Regions from separate parts of the Geobacter pickeringii genome, predicted to be linked through region 1. Evidence: riboswitches for the same ligand, from Rfam matches in the RefSeq annotation. Region 1 holds a riboswitch; the other holds the start of a gene.

Region 1 (4,413 bases):
AATGACCAGGTCGGAATGGGTGTCGGGCACAAACCTGATGTAGGCATTGGTTGTCAGGTTGGCGATGGTGTCGACCTGGTTTTCCAGAAGCGCTTCGATCTTTTCGGTTTCGTCATGCTCCATCAGGTCGAGAATCTCTTCCGCTTGGTCTGTGGGAAGGACCGAGAGGACATCCGCCGCCTGGGCAGGGGTCATCTCGTCGATCAGGTCGGCGACCCGCTCCTTGTCCATGGATGAGATCAGGCTGCGCTGCACCCGGGGCTCCATCTCTTCCAGCGTATCGGAGGCATGGTCCGTCTCCAGTTCGTTGAAGATGGCCAGGCGCTGCTCCTCGGAGAGCTCCTCCAGAATATCGGCCAAATCAACGGGATGGATCTCCGGCAGTGCCTCCTTGAGAATATTGAGCTGTACATTCCCCTTGAAACTCCCGATCTTCTCCGGCAGTCGCTGAACATACGTCCAGGGGATGGTCTCCTTCTTGAACATCTCTGCCAGGTGGTAGGCGAATTGCGCCACGTAGCGCAGCCCGAGCCTTTTCAGCAGGCCATAGCGGCTGAAATCCACATCCGTGGCGTAGAGGCTCCCGCTCCGCAACACCAGTTTCACGTCATACACCACATCGATTTCATTGCCATCCAGATCGATGACCTTCTTGTCCAGGATGTGGTCCTTGAGCAGTACCTGGTTTTCTTCCGGTTCGCCTTCAAATGCCTCCACCGTGGGGAGGGAGAGTTCGATCCCGTCCCGTTTCAGTTCACCGACCTTCCCGAAGGGAATAAGCAGTGACTTGTGGCCGAAGGGGCGATTCACGATGACATGGGTCACCACGGCAACCTTTTCGTGCTCTACGATCAGGAGATCATCCAGCTTGCCGATCTTTTTGCCCTGGTTGCGCACCGGGATGCCGGTCAGGTCACTCAGGAAGAACACCTGATCATTCTGGGAATTTTTCATGGGTGTCATGGCGCACCTCCTTTCAGAGCATGGTGATGAATTTGTACAGCAGCAGACCGACCAGGAAGATCAGGTAGAGGCGCAGAAAAAGCAGGGAACCTTTTACCCATCCGGACATCTCCACGTTCGGCTTGGCATACTTTTTATTGATTTCCCGCACCTTGGCAAAGTTGTGGGAGAAGAAATCTCTGATCATGGTGCATACCTCCTATTTGAACATGTCCGGGAACAGGGCGCTGATCCCGTAAAGGGTAGACAAGATGACGATACCCACCACTATGGTCGTGGTGACGATATTCTGCCAGAGGGTATTTGTATACTCCCCCATGGTCTTCTTGTTGTTCAAAAGGAGTATCAGGAAGACCAGAGCGGCCGGCAGCAGGGTGACGGCAACCACCTGCACGAACAGGGTGATCAGCACCAGCGGCGCTTTAGGGATCAGCACAACACAGCCGGCGGTTATGAGGGACAGGAAGTAGCTTCCGTAGAACCATGGGGCCTCGCGAATCTTGTTGTTGAGCGAGTGGGCCCAGCCGAAGACCTCGCCGAAGGCCCAGGAACTGGCCAGGGAGATGCAGATGGCGCCAAGGAAGCCCGCGTCGAACAGGCCGATGGCCATGAAGGCACCGGCATATTTGTTGTACTTCATCAGCATCCGTGACGCCTGAGCCGCATCGTCGATATTGACGCCCGGCAGGATCGTGCCGGTGACGATAACGATGAAGATCGCCACCACCACGGTGATGATCGACCCGACGAAGGTATCAACCTTCCCCCATGGGATGTCCTTCTCCTTCGTCCCCTTGTCCACGACGGCGCTCTGCTGGAAGAAGAGCATCCACGGGGCGATGGTGGTGCCGATGTTGGCCATGATGAAGAAGAACAGCTCGTTGGTGAATCCTCCCGGCGGCAGGTGCGGTACGAATCCCAAGTGCATGATGTCCTTCATCGATGGATTGACGATGAAGGCGCCGGGGATGTAGATCAGGTTTACGGCGCAAAACAGGATCGCGATCTTTTCCCACGTCCAGTAGTTCCCCTGTACCACCATGATCAACATAATGATACATACGCCAATGACCGTGAGCCATGGCGGGATGCCGAAAATCCTGAGCGAGGAGGTCATGCCGATAAATTCCGTCACCAGGGTCAGCCAGTTGACCACCATCAGGTCGATCAGGGAGAACCAGCCCCAGAAGGCGCCAAAGCCGGCAAAAATCGCTTCGCCATGGCCCCGCTTGGTGACTGCCCCCAAACGGACGGTCATCTCCTGGACATAGTAGGCCACCGGAATCAGGATAAGAAGGAACCAGATCAGGTGATAGCCATACTTGGCGCCGGTGGCGGCATATGTCGTAATGCCGCCGGCGTCATTGTCGGCCACCATGACGACGATTCCGGGACCGGATATGATGAAAAAGAGCTTGATCGCCTTCCAGATGCGGCGAAATTCGTAGTAAAGCTGTGAGACACTGAACACGTGAAACCTCCTTCAGCCGATATGTTACCGAGAATTAGACGAACCACGGACCAATAACGCTGTTCAAGCGCTATGCTGCGAATCAATATGCTGACATGGTTGGGCTTGGGGAGAGGGGGGTCTATGGGGAGTCTCTCCGCCGGCCAGGTGAAGTGTGGCCCAGCGGAAAAACCTGAAGGAGTCTTGGGGGGGTTACCGCCGGGATCTACATATGAATCGTTTGCCTACTATGACTGTCCAATTGGATAACCACCACCTTTCGCTTTCGACATGGATACAAAAAAAGCCACGGAGAACCGTGGCCTGAACACAACGTGCCGTGATTCCCCACTCGTAGGTTTTCAGCAGTGCACAACGTAGGTCAGATGACCAGCTACCTTAAGTCAAGCCTTAATCCGGCAAGACCTGGTCTACCCATTGGCGTCTTTCGACGTTTCCGGGCAGTAGCCTCTGTTTGTGCAAACGCCTCATGCTAACGAGGAACTCCATATAAATATTTCACTCTCTTGTCGTTGTCAACATTTTGTTATCACCGCGAGACTAAAATCCCACCTCAACCGCACTCGTTCAAAGTGAGGCCTCTCAGGGACGCCCGGAATGCGGGCCTTTCTCCTCAGCGTAACCCCGATTCGGCAGTTGCCGGCATCTTTTGTTCGCTGAAACGTGCCCTCCACTTCACACGGAAAAGGCCCCGGAGATCGTCACCGAAGCCTTCTTTCATCCAGATATGCCGCCAGCCCTGCCCCTAGGCCATCGTCGCGCAGTACCCCTTGACCCGGGCAAGATATTCCCGTGTCTCACGGGGGAGGAGATGGGGCTTCCGGTCGACGTTTCCCGGCCCCCAGTTGTAGGCGGCCAGAGCCTTATCGACGTTTCCCTGGTAACGGTCGAGGAGGTCCTTGAGAAATCGGGTCCCCGCCATGACATTCTGCTCGGGATCAAAGGAGTTGCTGACTCCCAACCCCCGCGCCGTCGCCGGCATGAGTTGCATGAGCCCCTGGGCGCCGGCAGGAGAAACCGCGTTGGGGTTGAAATTGCTCTCCGCCTTGATAACTGCCTTGATCAGCCCGACATCGACTCCGTAGCGACGCGATGCGCGCTGGACGACGTCGTCGAGCCAGTTGCCGGCATTCACTTCGGGTGTCGGCAGCGTCTCGTCACCAGAAACCGCAGCGGATGCCGGGACGGGGGTGTCGGATTTCCGACCGTTTTCCGCGAAGCTCTTCAGAACCAGTTCCATGGCCCGGGAAGGAGAGGGCACGGTCCCGCCCCCGTCGGAATCCCCGAGGGAAAAGGCACTTCGCATCATGTCGAGGCGGAGCAGTTCGGCAGCGGCGGCAGCGGTTTTAGGGCGACTCCCCGGCAACGAGGAGCCGCCGAGAGTGGAGGTAAGGAGGGAGGCAAACCGGGCGTCATCGCCAGGAGCGGAGGAGGTTTCACCCCGTTCTTTGGTCGTTGGTGCGGCGGCCTGGAGCTGTGCAAGCGAATCGATTATCATGCCCACGTCTTATGCAAAAGACGTGGCAACCGAATCGAGTTTTCTCTTTTTTAATTTTTCGATCAGCGTGGTCCGTTTGAGGTTGAGAAGAAGGGCAGCCTCCTTCTTGTTCCCCCCGGTCTTCTTGAGGGCCTGCATGATCAGGCCGTTTTCGAACTCTTCCACGACGGTGTTGAGGCAGATGCCGCTGTCGGGAAGCGCCATCGCCTCGGAGGGGGGGGCAATGACCACCCCCGAGTACTTCTCGGGGAGATCCTTGACGCCGATGATGCCGAACCCCTTAAGGATGACGAGACGCTCCACGAGATTTTCCAGTTCGCGGACGTTGCCGGGCCACTCGTAGTGGCAGAGGAGTTCCATGGCATCGCTGTCGATCCCCTTGACCTTGCTCTTCTTGTGGCGGTTGAAGCGGTCAAGGAAGGTATTGACGAGAAGGGGGATGTCATCCCGGCGCTCCCGCAGCGGCGGGATGAAGATCGGA
Region 2 (4,413 bases), 610 kb from region 1:
TTTCAGTCCAGGCGAAACCTGGTCTGGCTTATGGTGTAGAGCCGGCGCCAGAAGTAGCGATTGAACGCCACCACATAGAGGCTCATGACGGCAATGCCGAGAACGATGTGCGGATAGTCTCCCTTTTCGGTCCATTGGGCGATGTAGGAGCCGAGGCCGGTGGCCGTGAGCCTGGTGTCTCCCCAACTGACCACTTCGGCAACGATGCTGGCGTTCCATGTGCCCCCGGAGGCGGTTATCAACCCGGTCACCAGAGTCGGGAAAATGCCGGGCAAGAGCAGTCTCTGCCAGAGTTGCCAGCCGGAGACCCCCAGGTTGCGGGCAGCTTCGCGCAAGTCGGTCGGTATTGCTGCGGCCCCGGAGATGACGTTGAAGAGGATATACCATTGGGTTCCGAGAATCATGAGCGGCGCAGTCCAGACCTCCGGAGAAAGACGATACCGCACCATCAGGACCACCGCCACGGGGAAAAGAAGGTTGGCCGGAAAGGCCGCCAGAAACTGGGCGAGCGGCTGCACCCTGGTTGACCAGCGTGGATTGAGGCCAATGATCACCCCCAGCGGCACCCAGATCAGACACGCCAGCACCAGCAGGATGATGACCCGTGCCAGGGTGATCAGTCCCAGCCCAAAGACCCTGATGATTTCAGAGTGATCGACTCCCCTGCCGACAAACCTGACCAGGAGCCACACGCCAGCTGCCATGCCACCCCAGAGGCAGACATGCCAGAGCACGGCAGACAAAATCTCCAGCATACGCGAAGGTGGCCGGTGCTGCAGCTTCACTCGCGGCAATCTCGGCAGACGATCAGAAAAGAATCCCCACAGCTGGCCAATTCCCTCAATCCCGGCACGGAGGAACCTCGCCCGCTTGAAGAGGAGGAGCACCCACGACTCGGCACTCTCCTGGCTTTCGGTCAGTTCGAATTTGAACTTTTCGGCCCAGGCCACCAGCGGCCTGAAGAGGAGTTGGTCATAGATCAGGATCACCACCAGCATGGTGCAGAGCGCCCAGGCAATGGCGAGCAGGTTCTTTTCCTGGATGGCCTGGGCAACATAGGAGCCGATGCCGGGGAGGGTCACGGCGGTCTTTCCCACGGTTATGGCCTCTGAAGCAACCACGAAAAACCAGCCGCCGGAGACCGACATCATGGTGTTCCAGATCAGCCCCGGCGTAGCAAACGGGGCTTCCAGCCTCCAGAAGCGCTGCCAGGGCGAAAGCCCGAAGAGGATGGATGCCTCCTGAAGCTCCCTGGGTACGATGCGCAGTGATTGATAGAAGCTGAAAGCCATGTTCCATGCCTGAGAGGTGAAGATGGCAAAGATCGATGCCGCCTCGACCCCCAACAGGCTGCCTGGAAACAGGGCGATAAAACCGGTTACCGTGACTGAAAGAAAGCCGAGGATCGGCACCGACTGGAGAATGTCGAGAACAGGGATCAGGACGGCTTCTGCACGACGGCTCTTCGCCGCCAGCGTCGCATAGCTGAACGTGAACAGGAGGGAACAGACCAGGGCCGCCGCCATGCGCAGTACGCTGCGCAGGGCATAGACGGGCAGACGGACAGGATCGAGGGAGAGTGGAATCTGTTCGCCGGGGGTGTAGGGGACTGCCATCTGGCGGCTGCCCCATGCCAAAAGCGTGACAATCCCCATGACGAGCAGGAAGGCCACCACGTCCCAAGGGTTAAGGCGAATTTTCAAGTGCTGATCGGTCGAGTTTTTCATAGTTCCATCCATGACGCCAAACGGAATGGCATCTGCCGCAAGCCATCGGTGCGGGTCCGCACAGCGCCTTCGGCGCGCGGACTCGTGCATACCACAGCACAACGACTTTGTGACGTGAAATCAAAAATCAATATGAGCTTGTAAGGGAAAGGATAGAACTTTCCCTGCCTGATTTACCCGCACAACGCCAGCGGTCAATCTTCAAGGCAGGGGAGTGGAGGGAGCACGTGAAGGATTACCTGATGGATCGGCGGAAAGATGCTGAAGAAGCTGCTACTATGACTGCCCAATGCGGATCACCACCACCTTTCGCTTTTGACGTTGAGCAACAAAAAAAGCCACGGAGAACCGTGGCCTGATGGATTGCGTGCCGTGGTTCCCCTCTCGTAGGTTTTCAGCAGTGCACAACGTAGGTCCATGGGAACCAGCTACCTTAAGTCAAGCCTTAATCCGGCAAGACCTGGTCTACCCATTGGCGTCTTTCGACGTTTCCGGGCAGTAGCCTGTGTTTGTGCAAACGCCTCATGCTAACGAGGAACAGTGCATCTTATAAAATACTTTTTGAGGAAATGTCAACAGCGTGGAGTGTCAGAAAGGGAACGCCGGAAGGATTCAATGGCGGTCAATGCGGCAGGAGCCGCCGGTACAGAGGGGGGTGCGCCGGGGTAGATACGTTCTGATCCGGGCGAAGCCCCGGTAGCCGAGCCGAGCCAGGAGGTTCACGCCGGGAAGCATGACGAGGGTGCCGAGAAGACCGTAGAGTGTCGATGCGGGGAAGGCCTGCCAGATGGCCCAGAAGGCCTCTACGGCGCGATAGACCCGTCCGGAGCGGTCGATGGCGTGCATCTGGGCCATGAAGGCGTCGAGAGGGATGCCGTAGGGGGCGGGATCGAAGGCGGGGTCGCCGATGTCGACGAAGACGAGGCGCCCGCCGTGGTTCTTCGCCCGGTAGCGGGCCATCTCCGCCGCGCAGACGGAGCATGAGCCGTCGTAGAAGACTCTCAGGGGGAATTCGGGAGGAACTGGCATCGGCAGACCTCGCAGTCGGAGCATTCCGAAACCTATACCACGGAACCGGCCGACGGCAACCAGCCTCAGGGGGAGAGCCGGAAGAGCTGCTCCACCACGCAGGCAGGCTTTGCCTCCCCCTCGATCTCCACGGTGATTTCGTAGGTGATCTGCACTGCGGCGCCCAGGGGTTCCAGGGCGGCGAGGACGGTCCGGGCCCGGATGCGGGAGCCGGTCTTCACCGGCGCCGGGAAGCGGACCCGGTTCAGACCATAGTTGACCCGCAGCCGCATCCCGGGGTAATTCCGCTCGAACTGTCCCGGGGCGTTGGCCTCGGTGAGGAAGGGGAGGAGCGACAGGGTGAGGAAGCCGTGGGCAATGGTGGTGCCGTAGGGTGACTCATGCCGGGCCCGCTCCGGGTCGGTGTGGATCCACTGGATGTCGCCGGTGGCGGCGGCAAAGGCGTCGATCCGCCCCTGGTCCACGGCGAGCCAGGGACCCACGTGGATTTCGGTGCCGAGCTTCGGGGCGAGGAACGCGATGAGATCGTCCGCAGCGGCCATGGGGGCTCCTTGCGTCAGAATTCGATGCCGAGTTCGTGGAGCTGCCGGAGCGCCGTGCCGGCCCAGTCCCGGTTGGCGGCGGGGCTTGCCGGGCTCGGGTGGATGATCCGGCCGATGCGGAGATCCAGGCCTGCCAGGGCCTCGCGGCAGCGCTCTTCGGCAAAGCCTCCCACGCCGATCACCACCTGCGGCGCCAGGTACTCCACCGCCCGGCGCAGGGCCCGGTCGCAGAGGAGGGTGAGCCGCTCCCGCTCCGCCGTCCGGATCTTGTCCGGGGTGACGTTCCCCCCCTCGGCGGTCAAAAAGAGGAGGGGACAATAGTTAAGGACAAAAAAGCGGGCGAAGAACCGCTCCGGCTCCCCGAACCGCTCGCGGATGAGCCCCCAGAGCCGCCGGCCGCTCACCTCGCTCCGCCGGCAGGCGAAACCGTCGACCCGCTTCTTCGGGTGTTCGTCGGCAGGCTTCTCCACCGAGCCGTTGATCCCGAGCCACTCCTTTACCACCTCGATCTCGCCGAAGGGGACGCCGGTCTGGGCCATCCCCCACGGGCCGGGGTTCATCCCGACGAAGACCGCCTCCTTGGGGGGGGTGCCGAAACGGCGCAGGTACTCCCCGTGGGGGGCCCGGGCGTAGCGGAGGGGGTTGTAGACATGGGCCACCGGCCGGGAGAAGGCCAGGCTCTCCAGGACGGTGGAGAGTTCTTCGGCTATCGAAACGAGATCCACCGGGATTCTCCTTTATTCGACGCAAAAGGTCTCGCCGCCGACCTCGACCCGGTCGCCGGGCCGCAGCTTCCGCCCCCGGCGCAGTTCGGTCTCGCCGTTGACGCGCACCCCCCCTTCGGCGATGAGAATCTTCGCCTCGCCGCCGCTCGCCACGATGTTCTCCGCCTTGAGGAAGCTGTCGAGCTTGATGTGGTCGGTGTCGATCTTCACGGAACAGACTCTCCCTTCTCCGTCAAACGATGCTCATCAGGTTGTCTTTGTAGCATTTTTTTGGTAGAAAAAGGAGATTTTTCACGACACAAGGAGATCCCTGCCATGCTCACCACATCCGACTTCAAGCGCGGCCTCGTCATCAAGCTCGACGGCGCTCCGTGCACCATCCTCGACGTC

Evidence for each region. Region 1 has a riboswitch for magnesium ahead of GPICK_RS14980 (NRAMP family divalent metal transporter). Riboswitches for the same ligand answer to the same signal wherever they lie in the genome.
Region 2: another riboswitch for magnesium. It lies ahead of GPICK_RS01325 (ABC transporter permease); the one in region 1 lies ahead of GPICK_RS14980 (NRAMP family divalent metal transporter).

Annotation. Positions count from the first base shown of each region.
Region 1 covers NZ_CP009788.1:3,294,490-3,298,902, forward strand. The annotation lists gene GPICK_RS14975 (magnesium transporter MgtE N-terminal domain-containing protein) at 1-963, opposite strand, end outside; gene GPICK_RS17610 (hypothetical protein) at 977-1,150, opposite strand; gene GPICK_RS14980 (NRAMP family divalent metal transporter) at 1,163-2,434, opposite strand; M-box (ykoK) riboswitch at 2,754-2,921, opposite strand; gene GPICK_RS14985 (lytic transglycosylase domain-containing protein) at 3,180-3,932, opposite strand; gene GPICK_RS14990 (sigma-54-dependent transcriptional regulator) at 3,942-4,413, opposite strand, start outside.
Region 2 covers NZ_CP009788.1:289,595-294,007, reverse strand. The annotation lists gene GPICK_RS01325 (ABC transporter permease) at 3-1,703, opposite strand; M-box (ykoK) riboswitch at 2,100-2,269, opposite strand; gene GPICK_RS01320 (thiol-disulfide oxidoreductase DCC family protein) at 2,340-2,756, opposite strand; gene GPICK_RS01315 (MaoC family dehydratase) at 2,822-3,298, opposite strand; gene GPICK_RS01310 (uracil-DNA glycosylase family protein) at 3,313-4,023, opposite strand; gene GPICK_RS01305 (RNA-binding S4 domain-containing protein) at 4,036-4,233, opposite strand; gene GPICK_RS01300 (elongation factor P) at 4,339-4,413, shown strand, end outside.